3 regions of the Pantoea sp. UBA4549 genome follow, and region 1 is predicted to be linked to each of the others. Evidence: predicted binding sites of a transcription regulator. Region 1 holds the regulator's gene; each other region holds the start of a gene.

Region 1 (5,094 bases):
TGGCGGTTCAATGTGCCCGTATTGTGGGATAACTACACAACGATATCGGGCTGGGAACCTCTCCCTGTCTCTTCTCATCCGGCGCTGTTTATTCGCGGCGGCGACTCTCCTTATCTGGATAATCACTATCGGGACAGGCTGCTGGCCCAGTTTCCTCAGGCGCGGGCGCAGGTCATTGCCGGTGCCGGACATTGGGTACATGCAGAGAAGCCTGATGCCGTATTACGTGCTGTGCGACGCTTTTTTACGCTCTGAAAGCAAAAGCTTACTGCACTATGTTTAAGATTGGCGTCACGTCTGACGCTGGAGTATGATGTCGCGCTAAAATTTTGCCACGGTGGTTATACACGGTGGCTGGGCCGATAATGTGTTTAATCGCGCGGCGCCGTTCGCGCCCACTCAGTTTCGCAAATCATGGCAAAAGAACAGACAGACCGTACCACGCTTGATCTCTTTGCAGACGAGCGACGACCGGGTCGCCCGAAAACCAGCCCGCTGTCGCGCGATGAGCAGCTGCGCATTAATAAGCGCAATCAGCTTAAACGCGATAAGGTTCGTGGGCTGCGGCGCGTGGAGCTCAAAATGTCCGGCGAAGCGGTTGACGCGCTCAACACGCTGGCTGAGCAGCAAAATATCAGCCGCAGCGAGCTGATTGAGCAGATGCTGCTGACACAGCTCAAACTCATATAATTTATGCAGACCGCACAGAGGAACACAAACTCTGCGCTTTGCGCGTTCCGCGCTTTTTCAGGGTCTGCTATCATTCGCTTATCTGTACAGTCTGTTGACTTACTCTCACATTCAGGATTTAAGAGGTTACCTAACCCATGGCAATCGTAGGCATTTTCTTCGGCAGCGATACCGGCAACACCGAAAACATTGCAAAGATGATCCAGAAACAACTGGGTAAAGATGTCGCCGAAGTGCATGACATTGCTAAAAGCACCAAAGAAGATCTGGAAGCGTTTGATATCCTGCTGCTGGGCATTCCTACCTGGTATTATGGTGAAGCGCAGTGCGACTGGGATGACTTCTTCCCGACGCTGGAAGAGATCGACTTCAATGGTAAACTGGTCGCGCTATTTGGTTGTGGCGATCAGGAAGATTATGCTGAGTATTTCTGTGATGCACTGGGTACCATTCGCGACATTATCGAGCCAAATGGTGCGATCATCGTGGGTCACTGGCCTGTCGAAGGTTACCATTTTGAAGCGTCTAAAGGTCTGGCCGATGACAAACATTTCCTCGGACTTGCGATTGATGAAGATCGCCAGCCAGAGCTGACGAATGAACGCGTTGAAGGCTGGGTGAAGCAGATTTTTGATGAGCTGCAGCTCAAAGAAATTATTGAGGCATAATGTGTTGCCGTTACCCGATTCAGGTACTGTTAACATCGGGTAACGGAATTGCCTATAAAAATAATAGCTACGCTTTTTTAACTTTTCTCTGCAATTCTGTAGAATACCCGCAACGGTTAACGGCTTATTCCTCTGTCAGCAGGCTGAGGCTGAGTGAACTGAGAAACCCAGCACTGTATAATCCCGCCGGCGACAGCAAGAGCATTATTCCCGCCTCTGGTGATTTCTTTAGCATTTGCCTGGTTTCTATTCGCCTGCCCCGGTTCTATAATGAGACGCAAATGAGAATGCGCGTTAACCACACATTCAAGGCTGTTAAGCCGCAAATGACTAGCAAAGTAACAGGACAATATCCGCATGACTGACAACAATTCCGCATTGAAAAAGGCTGGCCTGAAAGTCACGCTGCCCAGACTAAAGATTCTGGAAGTGCTTCAGGAACCCCAGTGCCATCACGTCAGCGCGGAAGATTTGTACAAACGCCTGATCGACATGGGCGAAGAGATTGGTCTGGCCACGGTATATCGCGTTCTGAACCAGTTTGATGACGCGGGCATTGTAACCCGCCATAACTTCGAAGGCGGCAAGTCTGTTTTTGAATTAACGCAGCAGCAGCATCACGATCATCTTATCTGCCTGGACTGCGGTAAAGTAATTGAGTTCAGCGATGAGTCGATTGAAACGCGCCAGCGCGAAATCGCGACCCGTCACGGTATCAAGCTCACCAACCACAGCCTGTACCTGTATGGTCACTGCGAAGTGGGTGACTGCCGTGAAGATGAAACCCTGCATAACGATAAATAACGTCAGCTATGCGGCAAGATAAAAAAACCGGTGCAGGCACCGGTTTTTTTGTGGCTGCGATTCAGGCGACCAGCGTCTCCTGCAGGTAGCGCCAGCGCGGATTTGCCGTACTGCAGTCCAGCACTGCCAGCGAAATACGGCTGTGGCTCTCGCCATTCACTATCTGCAGTTCGCGATACTGAATGATGACCTCTTTTTGCTGCTCAGAAATGATCGCATGTTCGCTGGTCGCGATGCGCATCCCTTCACGCTGTCCGCACAGGCGGCGAAACAGATCTTCAACGTCATTCAAATCCAGTTGTCTGCCCTGTGGCGTTACCATCCGGAAATCAGGATGGAAGTGCGACAGCAGCAGCCCCATGGTATCGGTGCTGACATCAGCATGATTAAAAATACGTTCAATGAGCTGATGTAAAACCACAACACTGTGTTTGGCTTCCTGAGCGAGGCTTGTCATTATTTTTCCCTTTTTACTAGCCACAGACCAAGTCCGGAGTGCGCATAGCCTACCTGAAAAAAAGGATTTAACACGGTCAAATGCGTTAATTTTTTTAAAGTCAGACAAGTCGTAAACCCGGGTATGTGCGCGATTTTATTTAATGCAGAATAAATGGTTGCCGCTACGCAAAAGGGGATAATAAAAAAGGGCGAAAGCTCGCCCTTATATAATTTTATGATGCCGGAAGCGGTTATTATTCGCTGCCGATCTTCGCCCAGGTATCGCGCAGGCCTACAGTGCGGTTGAACACCAGCGCTGATGGCTGCGAGTAAACGCTGTCTGCACAGAAATAGCCTTCGCGCTCGAACTGATACGGCGAGGTTGCCGCCGCTTCACGCAGTCCTGGCTCCACAAAGCCCTGCTTAATCTGCAGCGAATCCGGATTCAGCGTCGCGAGAAAATCCTCTGCCGCGCCCGGGTTAGGCACGCTGAACAGGCGATCGTAGAGGCGGAACTCAGCGGGCAGCGCATGAATCGCGGAAACCCAGTGGATCACCCCTTTTACTTTACGGCCATCAGCCGGGTCTTTGCTCAGCGTATCCACATCGCAGGTCGCATAGATACAGGTGATGTTGCCCGCCTCATCTTTTGCCACGCGCTCAGCGCGGATCACATAGGCGTTGCGCAGGCGCACTTCTTTACCCAGGACCAGACGCTTGTACTGTTTGTTGGCTTCTTCACGGAAATCCGCGCGGTCAATCCACACTTCACGGCTGAAAGGCACCTCGCGCGTCCCCATCTCCGGCCGGTTCGGATGGTTTGGCATGGTGATGATCTCATCATGTCCGGCTGGCAGGTTTTCAATCACGACTTTGAGCGGATCGAGCACGGCCATAGCACGCGGCGCATTTTCGTTGAGATCATCACGAATGCACGACTCCAGCGAAGCCATCTCAACGATATTGTCCTGTTTAGTGATGCCGATTCGGCGGCAGAACTCACGGATTGATGCCGCGCTGTAACCACGACGGCGCAGACCTGAAACGGTCAGCATACGCGGATCGTCCCAGCCTTCTACCCGCTTCTCGCTCACCAGCTGCGTCAGCTTGCGCTTCGACATCACAGCATACTCAAGATTCAGGCGCGAAAACTCATACTGCCGCGGATGCACCGGAATGGTAATGTTATCCAGTACCCAGTCATACAGGCGGCGGTTATCCTGAAACTCCAGCGTACAGAGCGAATGCGTGATCCCTTCCAGCGCATCGGAGATGCAGTGCGTGAAATCGTACATCGGGTAGATGCACCACTTGTTGCCGGTCTGATGGTGCTCGGCAAACTTAATGCGGTACAGTACCGGATCGCGCATAACGATAAAGCTGGAAGCCATATCGATTTTGGCACGCAGACAGGCCTTACCCTCTTCAAAGCCACCGTCGCGCATTTTCCGGAACAGCGCCAGGTTCTCTTCAACGCTGCGATCGCGATACGGGCTATTTTTGCCCGGCGCCGTCAGCGTGCCGCGATACTCGCGGATCTGCTCGGGTGACAGTTCATCAACGTACGCCAGTCCTTTGTTGATCAGCTCAACAGCATAACTAAACAGCTGATCAAAATAGTCGGATGAGTAACGAATGTTGCCGCTCCACTCAAAGCCCAGCCATTGCACATCATTTTTGATCGACTCGACGAATTCCATATCCTCTTTAACCGGATTGGTATCATCGAAACGCAGATTGCATTCGCCCTGATAATCCTGTGCAATTCCAAAGTTCAGGCAGATCGATTTTGCATGGCCAATATGCAAATAACCATTGGGCTCTGGCGGGAAACGGGTATGCACAGAACTGTGCTTACCGCTCGCCAAATCTTCGTCGATGATCTGACGAATAAAGTTCGTTGGGCGGGCTTCAGCCTCACTCATCTCAAAATCCTCAAACAATAACGGGTGATTTTACCTCGAAGTAACGGAGTATGATCCACAAAGCGCTGAAGGGAAACAACCGTTTGTTGGCGCTTTTAAAACAAAAAAGGCAGGAATCGCTTCCTGCCTTATCAGTCAGACTTAAGGGGTTAGTTTTTCACCTCATACAGCGGCGTTTCCCCGGCAACAACGGTGCCTGTTGCCAGCAGCGTCAGACCCGCGAAGTCATCACTGTTGCTGACCACTACCGGACTGATCATCGAGCGCGCATGGGCATTCAGATAGTCCAGATCCATCTCGAGGATCGCCTCGCCAGCGCTAACGGGTTTACCCTCTTCCACCAGCCGGGTGAAACCGCGTCCTGCCAGCGCAACGGTGTCCAGCCCCATATGTACCACTATCTCAACGCCGCTCTCTGTTTCAAGGCAGAAGGCGTGATTAGTGTTGAAGATTTTTACTATGGTACCGGCAATCGGTGCCACCACGCGCGTCCCCGTTGGCTGAATCGCCAGACCATCGCCCACCGCTTTGCTGGCGAACGCTTCGTCCGGTACATTATCCAGAGCAAC
Region 2 (5,094 bases), on a different contig from region 1:
CGCAGGGCTTTCACTCTCCAGTTTTGCCAGACGCTGCTCCAGGGCTGCCAGCTTTTCGCGGGTGCGCAGCAGGACCTGAGTCTGCACATCAAACTCTTCACGGTTAACCAGATCCATACGGGTCAGCTGCGCCTGCAGAACCTGCCGGATTTTCTTTTCCACGTCGTCGCCAAAGTCGCGGATACCTTTCGGCATCGCTTCATGGACCTGGCGCGCCAGTTGTTCAATTTTTTTTGTGTCGATCATGGTTATTTCCTGATTGCGGTGGCTGTGAGCAGCACGTTTTCCGACGGTACAAGAAGTAAGTGTAATGCCAGAACCAAAAAGGTTAAACCCGAAATCCGCAACGCATGATGTGCAAAAGCAATTGCCGTTTTGTCGATTGCCCGTCCCGGTGAATAACGCTATAGTGATTTTGCTTATTCTCAGGGCGGGGCGAAATTCCCCACCGGCGGTAAATCAGCTTCTGCTGAAAGCCCGCGAGCGCTTTTGCCTCCGTGTAAAAGGACAGCAGATCCGGTGTGATTCCGGGGCCGACGGTTAAAGTCCGGATGGGAGAGGGTAACGACATCAGCCGGGTTCAGGCCCGCGTCACGTTTTTGCCATGTGTATTTTTCACGCACTCCTAAGCTCGCCCTGGTTCTGGTAACTCATAATATTTTAAGGTTAATTACCATGAATCAGACGCTTCTTTCTGAATTTGGCACGCCGGAACAGCGTGTAGAACGTGCACTTGACGCACTGCGTAACGGTCGCGGTGTGATGGTTCTTGACGATGAAGATCGCGAGAACGAAGGCGATATGATTTTTGCCGCCGAAACCATGACCACAGAGCAGATGGCGCTGACTATCCGCCACGGCAGCGGGATTGTCTGCCTCTGCATTAATGAGGCCCGCCGTCAGCAGCTCGATCTGCCGATGATGGTCGAGAACAACACCAGCTCTTACGGCACCGGGTTTACCGTAACGATCGAAGCCGCTGCGGGTGTAACCACCGGCGTCTCTGCGGCTGATCGCATCACCACTATCCGCGCCGCAATTGCCGATAACGCTAAACCGGCTGACCTGCACCGTCCGGGACACGTTTTCCCGCTGCGCGCGCGCGAAGGTGGCGTACTGACGCGCGGCGGTCATACCGAAGCCACGCTCGATTTGGTTACGCTTGCGGGCTTTAAACCGGCAGGCGTGCTGTGCGAACTGACCAATGACGATGGCAGCATGGCGCGCGCGCCTGAAGCGATCGCCTTTGCGCAGCAGCATGATATGCCGGTAGTGACTATCGAAGATCTGGTGGCTTATCGCCGCCAGCGCGATACCCGCCAGGCCAGCTAACGCCGGTAGAGAAAAGCAGACCAGCCGGAGCCCGGAAAATCAGCCAGCGCCGGCGGTCTGCAGCAGTGTCAGACTCAGCCCCATCACCGTCATTCCACACAGTACGCCATAGCTCGGGTTGTTGTGCGGATCGATCTCGCGCGCCAGCGGCATCAGTTCATCCACCGAGAGCGCAACCATAATTCCTGCAACGGCGGCCATAATGGCGGCAATCACGACCGGCGACAGCGCCGGCCCCAGCAGCAGAAAGGCGATGACGCCGCCCAGAATCTCCGCCATACCGGAAATACAGGCCCAGAACAGCGCTTTGGCTTTGGAACCGGTCGCCGCATACATCGGCCCGGCAACCGCCAGTCCTTCAGGAATATTGTGGATGGCCACGGCTAAAGCGATGCCAAGCCCCAGCTCCATATCGCTGCTGGCGGTAACAAAGGTGGCCACCCCCTCAGGAAAATTGTGCAGGCTGATACCCAGCGTCAGCAGCACGGCGGTTCGCTTCAGGTTAACCGGACGCCCGTGAGTGGCCATCAGATCCTGCGGATGCTGATGCGGCAGCAGGCGATCCATGGCGAAATACCCGATCAGACCAAGCATAAACATACCGTACCCCAGCATCGGCGACATGCCTGCGGTATGCAGCGCCGCGGGCAGCATCTCCATTAGCGAGATCAGCAACATAATGCCGGCTGCGAAGCCAAGCGCAAAAGCAAGCAGGCGGTTTGAAGGCTTTTGACCGAGGATGCCGAACAGGGCGCCAATAAAGGTAGCACCACCGGCCAGAACAGTGAGCAGTAAAGGCACCGACATAGCACGCTCCACGATGATAATGATTACCAGTTACATTATAATTAACCTTATAAAATATCGAGTTATTAAGCGTAAAGTTATGTCGTTTACGCTTGTTCAAATTTGCTGACAGACATGCTCACGTATCTCCGCGTTCACAGGCTCATGTAAGCGCGTATCGTATTGCGCATGAAAGCAACAGCGATGAGGTATGAAAATGCGTGACGGTCGTATGCCTGCTCTGTTTCTGGGTCATGGCAGCCCGATGAATGTGCTGGAAGAAAATCGCTATACCCGGGTATGGCAGCAGCTGGGCAGAGATCTGCCGCGGCCGCGCGCTATCCTTGCTATCTCGGCGCACTGGTACACGCGCGGGACGCGGGTAACGGCCATGGAACAGCCGCGCACCATTCACGATTTTGGCGGATTTCCGCAGGCGCTGTTTGACGTGCGCTACCCGGCGCCCGGATCGCCTGCGCTGGCGCAGCGTGTGACAGAGCTGCTGCCGCTGACAGAAAAAGATGAGAGCTGGGGGTTTGATTACGGCTCGTGGGGCCTGCTGGCCAGAATGTATCCTGAGGCGGATATTCCGCTGGTGCAGCTCAGCGTGGACAGTACCCGTTCTGCTGAGTGGCATTTTGAGGCAGGACGTAAACTGGCTGCGCTGCGCGATGAAGGGATCCTGCTGGTGGCGAGCGGCAACGTGGTGCATAACCTGCGCAAGCTGCAGTGGCAGGGGGCTGCGCCGGTGTATCCGTGGGCCGACGGGTTTAACCAGTATGTGCGTGATAATCTGCGCAGCGACGCTGCGGCGGGCGATCATCCGCTGGTTAACTATCAGCAGCATCCGGGCGCGGCGCTTTCGCATCCGACGGCTGAACACTATCTGCCGCTGCTCTATATTCTGGGCGCACGCGCAGCGGGTGAGGCGGTCAGCGTGCCGGTTGAAGGCATGGAGATGGGCGCGATCAGTATGCTGTCAGCGCAGGTGGGGTAGCGGCCTGCGTCAGCCGCAGGCATAAATATGGCGCACCGGAATGCGCCACCGGACTAACCGATAAAGGTATGGGGATAGAAGCGAGACAGATCCTGGGTGATCAGCGCCCGATCTTCACGTAAGCCGATACCCGCCGGCTGATCGTCTATCAGCCAGCTGCCAATCAGCGTATAGCTGTCACCGAATTTGGGCAGCGCACAGAACTGCTGAATAATCATGCCCTCTTCGCCATAGGGACCGTCAGCACGTGCGATTTCATTGCCGTTTTCGATAATGCGAATGTTCGCACCCTCACGGGAGAACAGCGGCTTCACCACATATTTATCCATCTGCGGCGCCTGACTGTCATCCGCAAACCAGGCGGGCAGCAGATTGGGATGATCCGGAAACATCTCCCACAGCAGCGGCAGCAGCGCTTTATTGGAGAGGATGCTTTTCCAGGCGGGTTCCAGCCAGCGTACGCCGGCATCGGCCAGCTTGGTCGAAAACACCTCCCGCAGCATGAACTCCCAGGGATAAAGCTTGAACAGGTTGCTGATGACGCGATCGTGCTGGTCGGTAAACTGGCCTTTTTCGCCCAGTCCAATCTCGTCGATATAGAGAAACTCGCCGGGAAGCCCCGCTTCTGTGGCGCAATCCTGCAGATACTGTACCGTCGCGCGATCCTCTTCCGTATCACGGCAGCAGGCAAAGTGCAGCAAGTTAAAGCCGTGCTGCTGCTGCAGAACCGCAAACCGCTCAATCAGCTTCTCCTGCAGGCTGTTGAACTGATCGCTGCCCGCCGGCAGATTGCCCGCTTTAAGCTGATCTTCGAGCCAGATCCACTGAAAAAACGCGGCTTCATAGAGTGACGTCGGCGTGTCGGCGTTATTTTCCAGCAGCTTGATGTCGCCGCTGCCATCCCATACTAAATCAAGGCGGGAGTAGAGCGAGGGCTGACGCTGCGCCCAGGATTCGCGGACAAAATCCCAGGTGTGTTTCGGAATGCAGAAGCGGGTCAGCAGCGCATCGCTGTTAACCACTTTTTCCACCGCCTGCAGGCACATCTGATGCAGCTCTGCCGTAACGGTTTCCAGCGTCTCCACCTGCGCCAGCGTAAACTGATAATAGGCCTCTTCACACCAGTAGGGCTCGCCATACATGGTGTGAAACTGAAAGCCATATTCAGTGGCTTTTGCGCGCCAGTCCGGGCGCTCGCTGATAGCAATACGTTGCATACGGCGCTTAGCCCCCCAGCGAGCGACTGCTGGTGCCGCTGGCGCTGCTGCGCTGCATACTGTTTTGCTTCGCGACCGTCTCACCAAAGCCACCGCGGGTAATGGTGGAGGTGGTGGCCGGTTTAGGTGCCATAGCGGTTTTAGGCACGTTCATGGTGCGGCCAGAGGTGGCTGAGCCATAGTTTTTACCGGTGGCGTCCACAAACTGTCCGTTAGCCGGACTGGCTGGCGTTTTCGGGGAGAACAGCGGCTGTTGCGCAAAACCGGCGCCGCCACCCATCATGCGTCCCATCATGTAGCCAGCCATCAGCGGCATCCAGAAGCCGCCGCTGTGCTGGGCTTCGGCATTATTTGCGGTGGTGCCCGCGCCCGCCTGAGCCGGAGCCTGCTGACACTGGTTTTCGCCAAATTCCGCCACGCAATCTTCGCGTGAGGCATATTTAGGCGCGGTACGTTCCGCCTCTTTCAGCGCATTGTTATAAGCAGCTTTACACTGACTGCTCTGATCCGGATTGGCTTTCGCACAGTCGTCAGCGTTCTGATAGAGCGAAACCGTTTCATCGCTCTGTTCGCAGCCTGCCAGCATAAATACGGCGGTTACTGCCAGCGCGACGGGCGTAAGATGACGTGCCTGCCAGCCTTTACGAAAAGCGGCATGACGGATATTTTTGGTCCGTTTCATAGTGATTATCCTGTACCCAGAGTTGACGTCAGGATAGGTGATGCAAGGGGGGATTTAAAGCGAGAAGCCTGACAGGCTGC
Region 3 (5,094 bases), on a different contig from region 1:
TGAGTTACGAGCAGCTGATGCGTGATGAGCTGGGTGCAGAGACCCTGGCCCGGTTTACAGAGCAGCTCAGCGCGCGCGGGCTGAATGCGGATGAGTATATCCTGATGCCGGTGCATCCGTGGCAGTGGCAAAACAAACTGCTGACGGTGTTCGCGGCCGATATTGCTCATCAGGATATTGTCTGGCTCGGCGAGGGCGACGATCGCTATCAGGCGCAGCAATCGATCCGCACCTTCTTTAACCGCAGTCAGCCCGCAAAGCGCTACGTTAAAACCGCGCTGTCGGTACTTAACATGGGCTTTATGCGCGGCCTGTCGCCCTATTATATGGCTACCACGCCCGCCATTAATGAATGGCTGGAACAGCTGGTCAGCGGCGACGCGTGGCTGCAGCGCTGCGATTTCCGCATTCTGCGGGAGGTTGCGGCGGTGGGCTACCATAATCGCTACTACGAGCAGGCCATCAGCGGTGATTCTGCTTATAAGAAGATGTTTGCTGCCCTGTGGCGTGATAATCCGGCGGCCAGCCTGCAGCCGGGGCAGCGCCTGATGACCATGGCCGCTTTTCTGCACGTCGATCACCACCAGCAGGCGCTGCTGCCGGCGCTGATTGCAGACTCCGGTCTGCCGGCAAAAGAGTGGGTGGCGCGGTACCTGGACTGCTATCTCAGTCCGCTGCTGCACTGCTTCTACCAGTACGATTTAGCCTTTATGCCACACGGCGAAAACCTGATCATGCTGCTGGAAAACAATGTGCCGGTCAGCGCCTATATGAAAGACATTGGCGAAGAGATCGCCGTCATGAACCCGGACGCGCAGCTGCCGGAAAAGGTCACCCGGCTGGCGGTGGATGTGCCGGACGATCTCAAGTTGCTGTCGATTTTTACTGACGTATTTGACTGCATTTTCCGTTTTATCAGCGCCATTCTGCACGATTCCGGCACGCTGTCGCAGGATCAGTTCTGGCAGGCGGTGGCGCAGTGCGTGAAAGAGTATCAGCAGGCGCATCCGCAGCTGGCGGCTAAATTTGCACGTTTTGATATGTTTACCCCGGCGTTTACCCGCTCCTGCCTTAACCGGCTGCAGCTGGCGAATAATCAGCAGATGATCAACCTCACCGACCCGGCTGAGAATCTGAAGTTTGCCGGTACGCTGGATAATCCGATTGCCCGCTGGCGCTGACAGAGCGCTCACTGACTGACATAAGTGACGCGGTCGCGCCGGCGACCGCGTTTTTTAGTATTTTGAAACGGATAAGGATCGGTAATGGCCCTGTATGAACCGGTGTCGCAGCTTACGCGCCGCCGCATAATTTTTCCGCTCTCACTGGTACTGTTTGAATTCGCTACCTATATCGCGCATGACATGATCCAGCCCGGTATGCTGCTGGTCACAGAAGAGTTTGGAGCCGGGCCTGAATGGGTCTCCGCCTCACTGACCGCCTACCTTATCGGCGGCATGATGCTGCAGTGGCTGCTGGGGCCGCTTTCCGATCGCATCGGACGACGTCCGGTACTGCTCAGCGGCGTAGCCTTTTTTATGCTGACCTGCATTGCCACCCACTGGGTTCAAAGCATTGAGCAGTTTGTGCTGCTGCGTTTTCTGCAGGGGGTCAGTCTCTGTTTCATCGGCTCGGTAGGCTATGCCGCTATTCAGGAAGCGTTCAGTGAAGCGCTGAGCATAAAGATCATGGCGCTGATGGCAAACGTCGCTCTGCTGGCCCCCCTGGCGGGACCGCTGGCCGGCGCCGCTTTTCTGACCGTCAGCGACTGGCGTACCCTGTTCTGGCTGTTCGGCGGGGTGACGGCGCTGGCCCTGCTGGGTTTGTGGCGCACCATGCCGGAAACCGCAGGCGATCGTACCCGCTCGATTTCACTCAGCGCGCTGGGCAGAGGCTACTATCAGCTGCTGCGCGATCGCCAGGTTATGCGCGGTTCACTGGCAATCGGCCTGGTGACTATTCCCTGTCTCGCCTGGGTAGCGCTGTCGCCGGTTATTCTGATGCATGATGCCGGTCTCAGCCGTATGGATTATGCGCTGCTGCAGCTGCCGGTGTTTCTGGCGATGATCGCGGGGAATGTTACGCTGGGTCGCCTCAGCAGCCGGCTGCCGATCCAGCGACCGCTGCAGCTGGGAGCCTGGCCGGTGGTCGCCGGTCTGGCGCTGGCGGCCGTAGCGACTATGGCCGATCGGCACAGCTATTTATGGCTGACCGCTGGCCTGAGCCTGTATGGTTTTGGCACCGGACTGGTTAACGCCGGACTTTATCGTATGACGCTGTTTTCCAGTCAGGCGGGTAAGGGCAGCGTGGCAGCGATGGTGGGCATGGTGACCATTCTGATTTTCGCACTCGGCATTGAAGCCGCAAAATACGCCTATTTCAGTTTTTACAGTACCGGTTTTAGCCTGATTAATCTGATCTGCGGATTGCTCTGGCTGGGGCTGATCCGCGCATTCCTGCGTGAAAACCGGCGGCGACAGCTGACTCTGCAGCAGGCCTGAGCCTCACCTCTGACGCGAGCTGCGGCTCGCTTTTCAGCCATTCCTCACTTTTCAGCTGGTTTCAGGCAGAAATTTTACCGCATACACATCTTGAAATGTTCCCGCCAAAAAGATAATAATTCTCATTAATATTAGCATTACCATTGCCTCTGGCGTCCATCGGCTCTCCGGCTGTACCGGAGAGAACTGCGTGTTTTTAAGGGAATTAACCATGCGAGTGCCTTTTACTCTGAAGCGTTCTGTACTGCTTTGCTCCGTCGCCTTAACTGCATCACCGCTGCTTTATGCGGCTGAAACTCTGGTTGTCACCGCTCAGCCGGCTGAAACGGCCACCACTCCCACCTCAGGCTATACGGCAAAAACCAGCCAGGGCGCGACTAAAACCGATCGCCCGCTGGTTACCACCGGGCAGGCAGTATCAGTGGTTACGCGTCAGCAGATGGAAGATCAGGGCGCGATGAACGTTAATCAGGCGCTGAATTACACCGCGGGTGCCTTTACAAACTTCGCCGGTGCGGCGTCGCGTTACGACACCGTTTCGCTGCGCGGCTTCCACGGTGGCGATGTTGATAATGTTTTTCTGGATGGCCTGCGGCTGATGAGCGATCCCGGCAGCTATAACGTGCTGCAGGTTGATCCCTGGTTCCTTGAGCGCATTGATGTGATTAAAGGCCCTTCTTCTGCCCTGTATGGTCAGACGGTGCCGGGCGGGCTGGTGATGGAGACGTCAAAACGTCCGCAGTTCCGGCAGGAAGGGCATTTCCGTCTCTCGGCGGGTAACAACAATACCAGCTCAGCCGCGTTTGACTACACCGATGCGCTGAACGATCAGCTGGCGTTCCGCCTTACCGGTATTACCCGCAACAGCGATACGCAGTACGATCACACGCGGGAAGAGAAATATGCGATTTCACCCTCGCTGCTCTGGCAGCCGTCGGAAGATACTTCGCTGCTGCTGCGCGCGTATCTGCAGAAAGATCCCTCAGGCGGCTACCACAGCGCGGTGCCGGGTGAGGGCAGCATCACCGAACATAACGGCTATAAGCTAAGCAACGGTTTCTACGACGGGCAGAGTTCACTCGACCAGTTCAAGCGCCGCGAGCAGATCTACAGCGCCGAATTTGCGCACCGCTTTAATGACACCTGGGCGTTCCGCTCTAATGCCAGCTACTCTCACTCAAACGTCGATCTCGATCAGGTGTATCAAATCGGCTGGACAGGGAATAATTCGGATCTGCTGAACCGCTACTACTCCGGTTCGCGTTCATCGCTGAAAGCGTACGCCATTGATAATCAGCTGGAGGCGGATTTTGCCACCGGCGCGGTAGAGCATAAAGTGGTGCTGGGCGCGGAGTATCACCAGTATAAAAACGATCTGCATGATGCAAGCGGTAACGCCAGCCAGCTGAATGCGCGGACCGGCGCCTCCGTGGGCGCCAACGACGTGTACACCTTCGAGCGCTCGCAGCGCTACTACTATCAGACCGGCGTTTATCTGCAGGATGAGATGCTCTGGGATAAGTGGCATCTTGATCTGTCGGGTCGCTACGATCGCATTGTGTCGCAGACCGAGAACTACGATCAGGCAACCAAAAACCGGCGTCAGGATGACCACGTGGGCGGGCGTGCAGCACTGCTTTATGCCTTCGATAACGGCATCTCACCTTATGTGAGTTACAGCCAGGCTATTACGCCGCAGTCGCTCTCGGGCCAGAACGGCAACCTGCTGAAACCCACTACCGCTGAGCAGTATGAAGCGGGCGTGAAATACCAGCCGCCGGGTACATCCGATCTCTACACCGCTGCGGTATACGATCTTACGCAGAAAGATGTCGGCAACCGTATCGTGCAGGGATCTTACTTTGTTCCTGCCGGTAAGGTGCATTCGCAGGGGCTGGAGCTGGAAGCGCACACTCAGCTGACGCCGCGCCTCAGCACCATCGCCAACTACACGCTCAGCCACGTGCGGTATAAAGATTCAGTGGATGGTAATGATGGCCATACGCCGTATGTTACCCCCAACGCTATGGCTTCGCTCTGGAGTAAATATCAGTTTGACTACGGCCTGAGCGTGGGTGCCGGCGTGCGCTATATCGGCAAGCAGTGGGCTGACAATGAAAACACCCGCCGGCTGCCTTCGGTTACCCTGTTTGACGCCTCGGTACGCGCCGATCTCGGTGCCTGGAACAGTCAGCTGAAAGGCGCTTATGTCCAGGTCAATGCCAATAACCTTACCGATCGCGAATATGTCTCTGCCTGTTACGGTACAGGCTACTGCTACTGGGGCGCCGAGCGCTCAATTGTGGCGACCGTGGGTTACGATTTCTGATCTGATCACATTCTGCCGGCGTTCCGGCTGACGCAGGCCAAAAATAAAGCCCGTAAGCTTTTCATCCGCTTACGGGCTTTTGTCTGCGCAGAGCCGATTAAAAGCTTTCCCAGCTGGCGTCGGCGGTGGCGACAGGTTTGGGTTTAACCATTGATGGTGCGAGGGCAGGCTTCGGTGCAACCCGCGCCGCATTTTCCTGTTCTGCTGACAAACGGAAGATAGCCACGGTTTTCTCCAGTTCAATCGCCTGAGATTCCAGCGAAC

What was found. Region 1 encodes Fur, which represses iron uptake genes when iron is present. Its sites were predicted from a motif close to ATAATAATGAGAACNACTATCAA; they were not measured.
Region 2: a site for Fur is predicted at 2,153-2,175, ahead of zupT (zinc transporter ZupT). Genes of this name have one in related genera too.
Region 3: a site for Fur is predicted at 2,611-2,633, ahead of B3041_RS01610 (TonB-dependent siderophore receptor). Genes of this name have one in related genera too.

Annotation. Positions count from the first base shown of each region.
Region 1 covers NZ_DGLH01000006.1:186,706-191,799, reverse strand. The annotation lists gene ybfF (esterase) at 1-255, shown strand, start outside; gene ybfE (LexA regulated protein) at 415-690, shown strand; gene fldA (flavodoxin FldA) at 828-1,358, shown strand; gene fur (ferric iron uptake transcriptional regulator) at 1,716-2,162, shown strand; gene B3041_RS04260 (hypothetical protein) at 2,224-2,619, opposite strand; gene glnS (glutamine--tRNA ligase) at 2,855-4,525, opposite strand; gene nagE (N-acetylglucosamine-specific PTS transporter subunit IIBC) at 4,675-5,094, opposite strand, start outside.
Region 2 covers NZ_DGLH01000018.1:56,002-61,095, reverse strand. The annotation lists gene ubiK (ubiquinone biosynthesis accessory factor UbiK) at 1-246, opposite strand, end outside; FMN riboswitch at 418-567, shown strand; gene ribB (3,4-dihydroxy-2-butanone-4-phosphate synthase) at 676-1,332, shown strand; gene zupT (zinc transporter ZupT) at 1,372-2,139, opposite strand; gene ygiD (4,5-DOPA dioxygenase extradiol) at 2,336-3,115, shown strand; gene B3041_RS16040 (glutathionylspermidine synthase family protein) at 3,169-4,332, opposite strand; gene B3041_RS16035 (DUF1190 family protein) at 4,340-5,014, opposite strand.
Region 3 covers NZ_DGLH01000005.1:72,767-77,860, forward strand. The annotation lists gene B3041_RS01600 (GNAT family N-acetyltransferase) at 1-1,181, shown strand, start outside; gene B3041_RS01605 (MFS transporter) at 1,266-2,501, shown strand; gene B3041_RS01610 (TonB-dependent siderophore receptor) at 2,713-4,830, shown strand; gene B3041_RS01615 (methyl-accepting chemotaxis protein) at 4,928-5,094, opposite strand, start outside.